DNA from 3 places in the Metabacillus elymi genome. Region 2 is predicted to be linked to each of the others. Evidence: predicted binding sites of a transcription regulator. Region 2 holds the regulator's gene; each other region holds the start of a gene.
What was found. The regulator LexA, encoded in region 2, represses DNA repair genes until DNA is damaged. The targets are predictions, from matches to a motif close to CGAACATATGTTCG.
Positions count from the first base shown of each region.

Region 1: HUW50_RS26805 (Y-family DNA polymerase) is a predicted target of LexA. The motif match lies at 1,893-1,906, and genes of this name have one in related genera.
Region 3: ruvA (Holliday junction branch migration protein RuvA) is a predicted target of LexA. The motif match lies at 2,465-2,478, and genes of this name have one in related genera.

Region 1 is NZ_CP055263.1:5,759,807-5,764,065, reverse strand. It holds gene HUW50_RS00005 (tetratricopeptide repeat protein) at 1-1,481, shown strand, start outside; gene HUW50_RS26810 (YqzH family protein) at 1,610-1,804, opposite strand; gene HUW50_RS26805 (Y-family DNA polymerase) at 1,963-3,225, shown strand; gene HUW50_RS26800 (GDSL-type esterase/lipase family protein) at 3,432-4,097, shown strand; gene HUW50_RS26795 (YolD-like family protein) at 4,119-4,259, shown strand, end outside.
Region 2 is NZ_CP055263.1:4,418,229-4,422,487, reverse strand. It holds gene sirA (sporulation inhibitor of replication protein SirA) at 22-471, opposite strand; gene HUW50_RS20330 (DUF896 domain-containing protein) at 656-886, opposite strand; gene HUW50_RS20325 (YneB family resolvase-like protein) at 1,118-1,774, opposite strand; gene yneA (cell division suppressor protein YneA) at 1,846-2,157, opposite strand; gene lexA (transcriptional repressor LexA) at 2,314-2,937, shown strand; gene glnA (type I glutamate--ammonia ligase) at 3,098-4,259, opposite strand, start outside.
Region 3 is NZ_CP055263.1:312,627-316,885, reverse strand. It holds gene HUW50_RS01625 (YhcN/YlaJ family sporulation lipoprotein) at 1-24, shown strand, start outside; gene HUW50_RS01620 (DUF8096 family protein) at 133-321, shown strand; gene HUW50_RS01615 (hypothetical protein) at 399-584, opposite strand; gene HUW50_RS01610 (hypothetical protein) at 711-1,028, opposite strand; gene HUW50_RS01605 (cold-shock protein) at 1,212-1,412, opposite strand; gene HUW50_RS01600 (intercompartmental signaling factor BofC) at 1,787-2,320, shown strand; gene ruvA (Holliday junction branch migration protein RuvA) at 2,566-3,174, shown strand; gene ruvB (Holliday junction branch migration DNA helicase RuvB) at 3,185-4,189, shown strand; gene HUW50_RS01585 (DUF2905 domain-containing protein) at 4,182-4,259, shown strand, end outside.

The DNA of each region.
Region 1 (4,259 bases), 1.3 Mb from region 2:
AAATTGCGTTAAAGTTTGAAGACTACAAAGAGGCAGAAACCTACTATCAAAAGGTCCTTACGCTTGATCCATCACATGAACAGGCGTTATTAGACCTTGCATCCATTGCCTCTATCCTGGAGGATAGAGCTAGTGAAAGGAACTATTTACTGAAAGCCTTTTATTCAAATCCTTTTGGGGTAAAGGTAGAAGATTTAGTTGGTGTTATTGATCATAAAGTAGATCTTGAAAAGCTTCTTGACTTTCTAAATGGATTAATGAGGAAACACGATAAAGTGTTTATTCTTGATTCCATTGCGTATGTGTATGGGAAGCTTGGTGATCTTGAAAAAGAGGAAGAATACTTAAATGAAGCGTTATTAACTAGCCCACATCAGCCACAGCTCTTGTATCATCGAGCAAAACTTTGGATGAAACAAGGAAATAATAAGCAAGCTAAGGCTGCTTTATTATTACTCATTGAAGAGCATGTAGATGATCGTGATCTTTACAAGTTATTGGTTGAGGTTGCAGGCAATACTCGCTCTGTTTTAAAGCTAGAAAGTTATTATAATAAGTTAAAGCTTGAAAAGGCTGAAAGAAGTCTTGCTTTTATGTTTACCGCTGCTGCTTATGAAAAAGTGGCTTCTCAAGAAGGGAATTCCCCTGAACAGTTAAGTGAACTGAAGGGATTCTTTAAAAGGTTAACAAATTTTACGAAGATAACTGCTCATGCCGGGGTTATCATTGGTTTTTATGAGACAGCAATTAAATTAGATCGTAAAAATGTTAGGGCTGTGATGTGGCTTGCCGATTTTTACGTTCAAGCTGATCTTTCAAGTGATGCGGTAAAGGTGTTAGAGAAGGCATATTCTCATAACGCAAATGTCGACATAGCCTATCGTCTTGCGGCTTTATATGTTGAAGAAATGGCAAATGTGAAACTCTCTAAGCAATACCGTTATTTGACTAAGGCGAAAGAATTGCTTGAATTCTGTTTAACTGAACACGAGGATCCAGAATATATGAATTTACTAGCTTACGTTTTATTTGAACGAGAGGATCTACTAGAAGCGGAAGTGATGTATCATCGTTGTTTATTGATTGAGCCTACAATTGATAAGGGCTATTATAATCTTGCTAGATTATACCTCCAAATGGAGAAGTTTCTAGACGCTGAGAAAGCGAGTAAGGCAGCAATTGAATTAGAACCAAATAATGAAGACAACTACAATCAGCTTGGCCTAATTTTTCATCGTCAAGGACAGACAGATCAAGCCTTAGCCGCAATTAATAAGGCAATTGAATTAAATCCAGATGACCTGTTCTGTCTCTATAATCGCGCTTGTTTTCTCGTTGCTCTCGGTAGGATGAGAGAGGCTGCACAGCAATTAGAGCATGTTTTTGCATTAGATGACGATGGGTACTTTATTGAATTAGCGGAAGCTGACAAGGAAATGCTTCCTTTAAAAAGGACAGGTTACTTTCCAATGAGTGTGTAAAATAGAAAAAGGTAAGCACTGATATTTTTGGTGCTTACCTTTTTCTTTATAAATCCTACTGTACATACATTTCCTGTACTTGGATAATCACTCGACATCCAACACATCCAACTCCAGCGCTTTTGTCTTTATTCCTGGTTTGTTAAATACGAGTATACAACATCTTCCACAACCTCGTACCACTCTGTGTCCTTATCTTTTTCGTTTGTAATCTTTTCAATTAGTTGTAAGGAATCATCTTTCGAAAGCGGATCTATATCAAGATCTCGGCCATATTGTAAAAAGCTATTCTTGAGCATTTTTAATAAAAATTCGTTCTCCATTTTCCACCTCGCTATTGCTAGTATACTTTTTTCGTTGTCTTTTTTCGACGGAATTTTCATCCCTGATGGTGAAAACTTCCATTGAAATAGAACGTATATTCGCTTAAGATAAAGAATATAATAAATACGAACATACATTCCGTTTGGAGGAAGCGGTCATGATTGAAGACTACGGTCAGTTACCAAAACGAAAAATCCTTTGTATTGATATGAAAAGCTTTTATGCAAGCTGTGCTGCGGTTTTACTTGGTTTAGATCCCCTAACATGTTATTTGGTCGTTGTTGGTGATACTGAGCGCCAAGGGAGTATTGTACTGGCAGCTTCTCCGCAAATGAAAAAGGAATTTGGCATTAAAACGGGGGCGAGATTATTTGAAGTTCCAAAGGACCCGCGGATTAAAATTGTTAATCCGAAGATGGGTACCTATATTCGGATGTCAACAGAAATAACAAAATTACTTCATCGCTATGTGCCAAAGGAGGCAATTCATACCTATAGTGTGGACGAAAGCTTTATTGAAGTGGATGGGGTAGAGCATATTTGGGGTGATGCCCAAACGATTGCCGATAAAATTCGTGATGACATGAAGTGTGAGTTTGGTCTCCCTAGTGCAATTGGCATTGGACCTAACATGCTTCTTTCAAAAGTATGCTTAGACATCGATGCGAAAAAAACAGGTATAGCAGAGTGGACGTATGATGATGTAAAGGAAAAGCTGTGGAAGATTGAGCCGTTAAGCAAAATGTGGGGGATCGGTTCAAAGGTGCAAAAAACATTAAATCGGATGGGGATTTTCAATGTCGGACAGCTAGCCAATTACCCTCTTGAGCTTCTCGAGAAAAAATTTGGAGTTATGGGTAACCAACTATACTATCACGCATGGGGAGTGGATTTATCAGCAGTCGGGGCACCGATCATGCAGGGACAAATTAGTTTTGGGAAAAGTCAGATTTTGCTTCGTGATTACCCAGATCCCGAGGAAGTTAAGCATGTCATTTTAGAAATAAGTGAGGAAGTTGCCCGCAGAGCACGGCAGCACAATAAGGTCGGAAGAACGATTAGTCTTGGAATTGGCTATAGCCGTGATGAATTTGGCGGTGGTTTTCATCGATCTAAAACAATTGATCAGCCGACAAATATTACAATGGATATTTATGAAATATGTTTGCAGCTGTTTGACAAGTTTTACGCAAATAAAACGGTGCGGCAAATATCGATTACTTTATCAAATATAGAAGACGATTGCGTGATGCAGCTTGACTTGTTTCGCCAAAATCGTTCGAAGCAGCGAACACTTGGCTATGTAATGGATTCAATTCGCCATAAATATGGTTCAGATGCAATTTTACGTGCTGTGTCGTACACTCCAGCCGGAACAGCGAAGCATCGTGCCAAACTTGTAGGTGGACATAAAGCATAACAAGCCCATTTCAAATGGAAAAGCTACGATTCACTCCAATGAAGAATAGTGTATAAGGATTTTATTTTGGTGTCTAGCTCCAGCGCCTAGCCCCTCTTGGGTCTAAGCCACAGGTGAATAGCAGACAAAGAATGTCTTCTATTCACTTGCGTCTTATTGTTCAAGGCTGAACAAGGCGCCCTGAGCTTTTCTTAGGAGGACGTAGCATGGCAGTTAAACAACAGCAATGTTTAACATATGTTGCTTTAGGAGATTCTCTAACGGTTGGAGTAGGTGCATCATTTTTAGCACCTGGTTTTGTAGCACGTTATGTCAGGCTGACAGAAAAAGAGCTAAACAAGCATGTAGTTGCTGATATATATGCAGAATCTGGCATTGAGACAGGTGCAGTACTTACGATTGTAGAACGCCCAGATCTACACGAGAAAATTAAGCGTGCCAACATCATCACTATTTCCGCCGGAGGAAACGATTTAATCAATGCAAGTAAGGATCTTGCTGAAACAGGTGATGTAACGGAGCTTAATCAATCAGTAAAAGAATGCCATAGCAATATGGTAAAAATCATGCGCACAATACATGAACTGAAAAAAGAATGTGGTGTGCCTTATAGGATTTACCTTCTCAATCTTTATAACCCGCTACCACAAATTCCACTTGCAGATAAATGGGTGCGGTTATTTAATCGCCATTTAAATAGCCTTGGTAATGGCTCAACAATTTTCGTTGCTGATATTTACACTGTTTTTAAAGGGAGACAGGGTGAGTTATTGTCAAGACGAGATGATATTCATCCAAATGACCTTGGATATCAAGAGATTGCATATACATTATTTCACTTAGGCTATCCGAATGAATTTCAAAGTGGATAATTGTTGAGGATGGTGAATGACATGATACGAGACAGAGGGAATATAAAATGGACATCAATGATGCTACCTGAGCATGTAAAGCTACTAAGAGATTGGTCAGAGGCTGATTCCTATCAAGAAAAGCCTGAGCTTGATGAGCAACAGCTTGAACAATTTAATGAA
Region 2 (4,259 bases):
TGTACTATAATTTCTTCACTTTTAACCAAAATTTCTTTCTTTTATCGGATTTAACCAACCATATCTTTCACCTTGTAAATCCATCGCTAAAAAACAAGGATCAAATTTCCTTAGAACTTCAAAGAAAATCGTTTCTGCCTCATAGCTTCCATCAGAGGAAAGCTCTAAATGACGGTCTTTTACGATTAATGTAGCATTCCCTCGATTAGCCTTAAGTTCGATCTTATGTATATGGTGAATATTTTGATAATCAGGACGATTTGCTAAGTGAGTACCAAGTAGTTGATGTATAAATAATGAAGGAATGGGCTTAGTAATATAATTAATTTGTCTTTCAAGTGTAGCCACATGATTTGAGCGAACTGTTGTCCAGTGAAAATCCTGAAACAGGTGATAAATTTTTGACTCCCGACCAAAGTAGTGACTAGCAAATTCTTCTTCTATTAAATAAATATAATAGTGTCTCACCATTTCACTCCTCCTCTATCATCTATTTCTATTATTATAAAAGATCATCAAAGCAAGAATTGTCTTAAGACGGAGAAAGAAGCCACTATTTTTGTCGAAGAGCTTAACATTTTTTATTTATATTTGAAAAGAAAAAAATGTGAAATATTTTAAATAAAAAAAGAATAAATCATTAAGATCTATTCTTCTAATGAAGATTAAACTTCTTCTCATCTTTTAATTTTTGTGGTGTTACATCATTTCCATTTGGATCAACAACTGTTACACCTTTTAAAGTATTTTTCATTGACGAGCGAAAAGCTTGTAAATATTGTTGACGTAGAGATTGCTGTTCTTCTTGTTCTTTTACTGATAAGCCTTCTGATTTTGATTTTTTTGATAATGCATTTATTCGATCAATTTTATCTTTAGGTAACATATTATTTCATTCTCCTTAGGCTTTTATGTATATTAGTCAACCAACTCGATCTTCCTAGGTAAATCATCCACAAATAGTCCAATGTTAATTTTACAATCCAAATCAACTAGTGGTTTTACATTAACAATGTAAAATCGTGATTAACTTACATGTCATATTACTAAAAGAAGACAGAATTGACAACTCCTATGCAACCTAAAGCAGAAAAATCATATAATTAATTACTATTTGCTAGTTATGATCGATCGTTTCACTATCAATATATTCTTTATATCTTCTATGAACAGTAGCTTTACTAACATCATAACCTACACCTCTTAGTGTAGCTGCAATCTCATGAAAAGTGAGTTTCTTACTACGTAATTTAATTATTTCCTCAATTGGTACATCAATTTTTTCACGACCTCCACCCTTATCTATATTAGATAAATTATCTTGTGGTCTATATCCTTTTGCGATTGCTCGATTCATTCCTCTTTTAATCTTATAATTTACGAGTTTTCGTTGAAATTCTTCAACCGCTGCAAGTATATTTAATACCATGATATCACTTTCAGATAATTCCGGCTCCCCTTGTTCATTAAGAGTAAATACCTTTGCATTTAATTTTCTTATTTCATGTAAAATAGCAATTTTAGCATGTCCGCGTCCTAAGCGGGTATCATCCTGTACAAGAAGCAAGCCCGCTTGTTTATCTTTTATAAGAGCAAGTGCCTCTATTATTCCATCTCGATCGATGTCATATCCGCTATGCCGTTCTTCAATTATCTTTACTACATCTATGTTATGTATTTCAGCAAGCTTTACTAATTCCTCTTTTTGCCTCTCAATTGAGGTATCTTGAGTCTCTTTATTTGTACTAACTCTACAATAAATGATGGCCTTCATTTCGGATCACCCTAGCTAATAAAATTGTATCATTTCTATGTATAAGAAAAATCCAGTAACTAGATTACTTTCTATTCACTAGCAATCTGTTCAAATTGGTATATTTGTTCTTTCTCTACTGGTACAAAAACTAAATCACCTGGTTTAACTACACTTGAATTCATTTTATTTTTATCTTGCACCCATATTACAAAATCTTGCTTTGTTATGTTAGCATTTTCATGGAATTGTTCAGCAATACTCCATAAGCTATCCCCTTCTTCAATTTCTACTTGATGAAATTTTTCTAAATTTTCATTTGTACCAGTATATGAAATAGCCCCTGTAACAGCTAATACCACAGCAAAGAAAGATAGAATATAAAATATTGTTTCTTTTTTCAATTTTACCACCCCATAAGAATATTTGTTCGTATTTATATTTTCAGTATAATACGAACAAACATTCTAGTCAACTGTTTACTCGAACTTATGTTTGTATTAATAGGTAAATGATGCTATAATAAATATATATTACAGGAATCCGAGGTGTCACAAAGGATGACGAAACTATCAAAAAGACAACAAGATATATTAAGTTTTATAAAAGATGAAGTACAAAAGAAAGGCTATCCGCCGTCTGTAAGAGAAATAGGCGAAGCAGTTGGCCTTGCATCCAGCTCTACTGTTCATGGTCACTTAGCTAGATTAGAATCAAAAGGATTGATTCGTCGTGATCCTACTAAACCAAGAGCAATAGAAATCTTGGAAGAGGAAGAAACACTTCATATTCCAAGAAGTAAAGTTGTAAACGTGCCGGTGATTGGTAAGGTAACGGCGGGTTTACCGATTACAGCAATTGAGAATGTTGAAGAATATTTCCCACTCCCTGATCGGTATGTAAATGACGAGGAACATGTTTTTATGCTAGAAATTATGGGGGAAAGTATGATAGAAGCTGGTATCCTAGATGGAGACATGGTCATTGTAAGACAGCAGCAGACTGCTAATAATGGTGATATTGTTGTGGCAATGACTGAAGAAGATGAAGCAACCTGTAAACGATTCTTTAAAGAAAAGGATTATATTCGCTTACAGCCAGAAAACTCTACTATGGAGCCTATTATTTTACGCAATGTTAGTATTTTAGGAAAAGTAATTGGGGTTTATCGGACGATCCATTAAAAGCTTGCCAATCGGCAAGCTTTTTTCATATACTCTAAGATAATTACATCGTTTTTATCTGCAAGTTTTTCATTTAATAAACTACTAAAAACAAGTATTTATTTGACCTGAAGTTTAATCAAAAACCCCTTAGCACAAATTGTGTTAAGGGGTCTTATTATTAATACATTGACATGTATTGTTCTCTTTCCCATGGGTGTACTTGTGTACGGAACATATCCCACTCAATTTCTTTAGCTTCGATGAAATGCTCAAATAAGTGCTCGCCTAACGCGTGTTTCATTGTGCTGTCAGCTTTTAGTAAATCTAATGCTTGAGCAAGAGTTGCTGGTAAATCAACGATCCCATTTTCAATACGCTCTTCTTTAGACATAACATAAATGTTACGATCAATTGGTTTTGGTGCTTCAAGACTATTTTTAATACCGTCAAGTCCAGCAGCTAAAAGAACACTCATTGCCAAGTATGGGTTTGCAGCAGGGTCAACACTACGTACTTCTACACGTGTGCTTAATCCACGGGATGCTGGAATACGAATTAATGGACTTCTGTTTTGTGCAGACCAAGCAACATAACATGGTGCTTCATAACCTGGTACTAGGCGTTTGTATGAGTTTACAGTTGGATTTGTTACTGCAGTAAACGCTGATGCGTGTTTAATAATACCTGCAATAAATTGTCTAGCTGTATCACTTAATTGTAGGTCAGCGCTAGTATCTAAGAATGCATTTTCACCATTGCGGAATAATGATAAGTTCATGTGCATACCAGATCCGTTTACACCGAATAATGGTTTTGGCATAAATGTAGCGTGTAGTCCATGTTTACGAGCAATTGTTTTAACAACTAATTTAAATGTTTGAATATCATCACATGCTTTGATTGCTCCAGCATATTTAAAATCAATTTCATGCTGTCCAGGTGCAACCTCATGATGAGAAGCTTCAATTTCAAAGCCCATTTCTTCTAATTCTAGAACAATGTCACGACGGCAGTTTTCACCTAAGTCAGTTGGTGCTAAATCGAAATAACCACCATTGTCGTTTAATTCTAGAGTTGGTTCGCCTTTTTCATCTAGTTTGAATAAGAAGAATTCTGGCTCAGGTCCTAAATTGAAGTCTGTGAATCCAAGCTCTTCCATTTCAGCTAATAGACGACGTAAATTGTTACGTGGGTCACCAGCGAATGGGGTTCCATCTGGATTGTAAATGTCGCAAATAAAACGAGCAACTTGGCCTTTTTCAGCAGTCCAAGGGAAGATAACGAAAGTATCTAGATCTGGATATAAATACATATCAGATTCTTCAATACGTACAAAACCT
Region 3 (4,259 bases), 1.7 Mb from region 2:
CCATTTAATGGTGATCGTGACTAAAGAAGCTAGGGGTGTTCCCCTTGCTTTTTATTTTGTAAATTAAACTTGGACCAAGCATAATTAAGAAATGTGATATGATAAAGAAAATAGTAGTTGTAGGTGATATGTATGGAAGACAACAAACCGAAACGAGAAACAAAAGGTATCGATACCACTGTAGTTTATGATTTTAAACAATACCCAGACGAAATTAGTGGTCGATGTGATAATTGCGGAAACACATTATTTAAGAGTTCTGTTAAGGATTTCATCTTTCTTAGAGAATGTAGTGAATGTGGAATGAAGAAAAGTATTTGAAAACGACTCAATAATCCAAAAAAAGTCACTCAGGTAAAGGGAAATAAGATAACTGAGTGACTTTGAATAGTATGAAACTATTTATTAAATAAATATTTTACGCCTTTATAAATGAGGACTAATGAGAAAACTAAAACTGTTAGTACACCCACCACTGTTGTAAATGGTGCTAAACTTGCTAAAAATGTACCAGCTAAAGGAACTTCAATTAAAGCAAAGCCTGATAAAATAGCAGCTAAAAATAAGAAAATCCAGCTATTCATTGTAACCCCTCCTTTTACTACAATATATGTCCTAAAAGGAATGTAAGTTTAATGAAGTAGCCTATAGCGAAAAAATATTATTTTAGAAAAGAAATAATTCAAGTGAAGATTTCCTTTGAATTTAGTTCAATCATTTACCAGCGATTTAATCTGATCAACTGGAACTTCTTTCTTGACTACTAATTCATTTTTTGCCTCATCATAATACATTATTTTTAAAATTTGCAAAGATGAATCTGCTGAATGAGCGGTAAGTAAACCAAAGTGTCCATTACCTAAATCTACCATATGGGAGTAATCCAATTGTGGATACACATCTTGACTACTACTATAAGAGTCATCCTCCACCGTTACAGTGTGATCACCAGAAGAAAATGCGATAATAATCGTTAAAAAAATGAGGGTAATTCTAATTCTACGCAATTCTGCATTAAAAAGGTCCACATTGCTCACACCTTAATCTTATTTTCAACTAAGAAGTTTTTATTCACTTCGTTTTATTGAACATATTAAATATGAAATAATGACAATTATAGCATAATATGGAATATATTGATTATTTTTGTTGAAAATTTATACACAAAAAAAGGACTTCGTTAGAAGTCCTTTTTTGTACATAAAAGCTAATTAAGCTTTGTTAACGTTAACTGCTTGAAGTCCACGTTGACCTTGCTCAGTTTCGAAAGTCACTTTTTGACCTTCTTCTAAAGTTTTAAATCCTTCGCCTTGGATAGCTGAGAAATGTACGAATACGTCGTCTCCACCTTCGATTTCGATGAATCCGAAGCCTTTTTCTGCATTAAACCATTTTACTGTACCTTGTTGCATGTTTGTTGCCTCCCGTGTGGATATTCCACGATTTATTACTATCCTTGCTCAATTATCAAAGGCGAAAAGTTTAAACACTTATTCTTTCCTTACAGACCGAACAAAAATAATTCTCCTTAATATTAACAGAGTATCCCTCGAATAGCAAATAGGTAATAATTGTTTTAAAAATATTTTTTAGTAGGAATATTCTATGGTTAAAACTTCTATAATTGGTCACAATATTATCGAAACAGTAATTGTTAAGATGTGTTGAAATAATAAACAACTCTAATAGATAAAATAAGCTAGGCTATTAACTAATTTTTTTAATCCTAAATTAGTTGACGTTCAATGTGATGATTGTACGAATTTAAATAAACGAGGTGAGATCGATGAGAAAATTTCATCCAAGTCGCATCGTTACCGTTTGTTGTCTTATTGCAGTAATCATAAGTATAACAATAGCAAACGGTAATCAAGATAGTATTAAAGCAGAAGAAAATATGGTTCAAGGTCCTTTAACTGTAAAAGTAGTTTTACAGAGAGTATATCTTGATGGAGAGTTAAGTGAAGAGGTAACAAATGAAACAATTCTTTCGATGGAAGATTTCTGGGCTGCCTATGATGGCTGGCAGTTAATTGATCAAAATGAAGAGAGAGTTGTTTTTCAAAGAAGTATAGATGATATTTCACCTCTATTAAAAACAAACGGCTATTTCGGAATTGATGATGATGGTACGTTATCGATCTTTAATGGAAAACCAGAGACGAATGAAGTAATTCAATCCTTCTTTCAAATTGATGTGAAAAAGTTGGAAAGTAGAAAGCATGATGAATTAATTCAAGGAATTAGAATACAATCGAGAGACCAATATCTAGAGGTTTTAAAAACTCTTGAAACATATCCAAAGTCAGAGAAAAAATAAAAAAGCTAACTTAAAAGGTGAAAATCTTTTGAGTTAGCTTTTTTGACGAGATAAGAATAAGTACACCCTGAGCTTTTCTTAATAAGAAATTATTATTATCAGAAAAATACCTAAGGCGAAATTTTAATGGTAAAATAGGTTGTAAGAACAATTGTACGTATTTAGATGCATTGTAGTCAAAATCCCTTCTGATTAACCGCTTTTTTTGATACAATGGGGTACAGTCGTAAAAGAGGTGAATATCGTTGATAGAATTTATTAAAGGGTATGTGGACGATGTGACGCCAGAGTATATTGTCATTGATCATCGTGGTTTAGGATATCAAATCCATACACCAAATCCGTTTAGTTATAAGAAAAGCCAACAAGAAGAAATCATTATCTATACATATCAGCATGTACGTGAAGATATATTAGCTTTATACGGCTTTAAATCGAGAGAAGAAAAAGCATTATTTATGAAATTGCTCAATGTAACTGGCATAGGGCCTAAGGGGGCATTAGCTATACTTGCTTCGGGTAATCCCTCACAGGTGATTGAGGCAATTGAAAATGAAAATGATACATTCCTCGTAAAGTTTCCAGGTGTAGGTAAAAAGACAGCACGGCAAATTATCTTAGATTTAAAAGGTAAATTAGGCGATGTTGCTGCTTTGTATGCGCCAGATTTATTTACACATGAAGAAATTTCAAAAAAGCATACTGCAAATCATGCCTTGAATGAGGCAATTGAGGCACTGAAAGTACTAGGTTATGCCGAACGTGAAATTAAAAAAGTTGCTCCTTCTCTTGCAGAAGAAAGTTTAACTACAGATCAATATGTAAAAAAAGCATTGCAAAAGCTATTGAAGTAAGGTGATAAACATGGATGAACGCCTTGTATCAAATGAAGCAGATTCACAGGAATCGTATATTGAGCAAAGCTTAAGACCTCAGAACTTAGGACAATACATAGGACAGGATAAAGTAAAAGAAAATTTAAAGGTGTTTATTGAAGCAGCAAAAATGCGAAGCGAAACATTGGATCATGTTCTTTTGTATGGTCCTCCAGGCCTAGGAAAAACAACATTAGCAACGATTATTGCAAATGAAATGGGTGTGAATATTCGTACAACTTCTGGACCTGCCATTGAAAGACCTGGTGATCTAGCAGCAGTTTTAACAGCACTAGAGCCTGGTGATGTACTGTTTATCGATGAAATACATCGTTTGCATCGTTCAATAGAGGAAGTTTTGTATCCCGCTATGGAGGATTTTTGCCTTGATATTGTCATAGGTAAAGGCTCTACAGCAAGATCCGTTCGTTTAGATCTCCCGCCATTCACGCTAATCGGAGCAACAACAAGAGTTGGATTATTAACAGCTCCGCTTCGTGACCGTTTTGGAGTCTTGAGCAGATTAGAATATTATAATGAAAAACAGCTAGCACATATTATTGAACGTACAGCAGAAATATTAGAAGTTGGTATTGAATATGATGGTGCCGTCGAAATGGCTAGAAGATCTCGTGGTACACCAAGAATTGCAAATCGCTTGCTAAGGAGAGTAAGAGATTTTGCTCAAGTAATGGGAGTAGAGACAATCACAACTGAATTAGCTGTTGACGCATTAGAGAGGCTTCAAGTAGATAAATTAGGATTAGATCATATTGATCATAAGCTTCTCCTTGGAATTATTGAAAAATTCCGAGGAGGACCGGTTGGAATCGATACAATTTCGGCTACAATAGGTGAAGAGTCACATACAATTGAAGATGTATATGAGCCATATCTATTGCAAATTGGATTTCTACAACGAACTCCAAGAGGAAGAATTGTAACAGATCTGGTATATCGACATTTTCAAATGGAGGTTCCAAACATTGACTGAGTTTCCTAAAGTTTTAATGATAATCGGTGGTGTGCTTTTAATCATTGGGATTTTTATGCAATTTATTGGG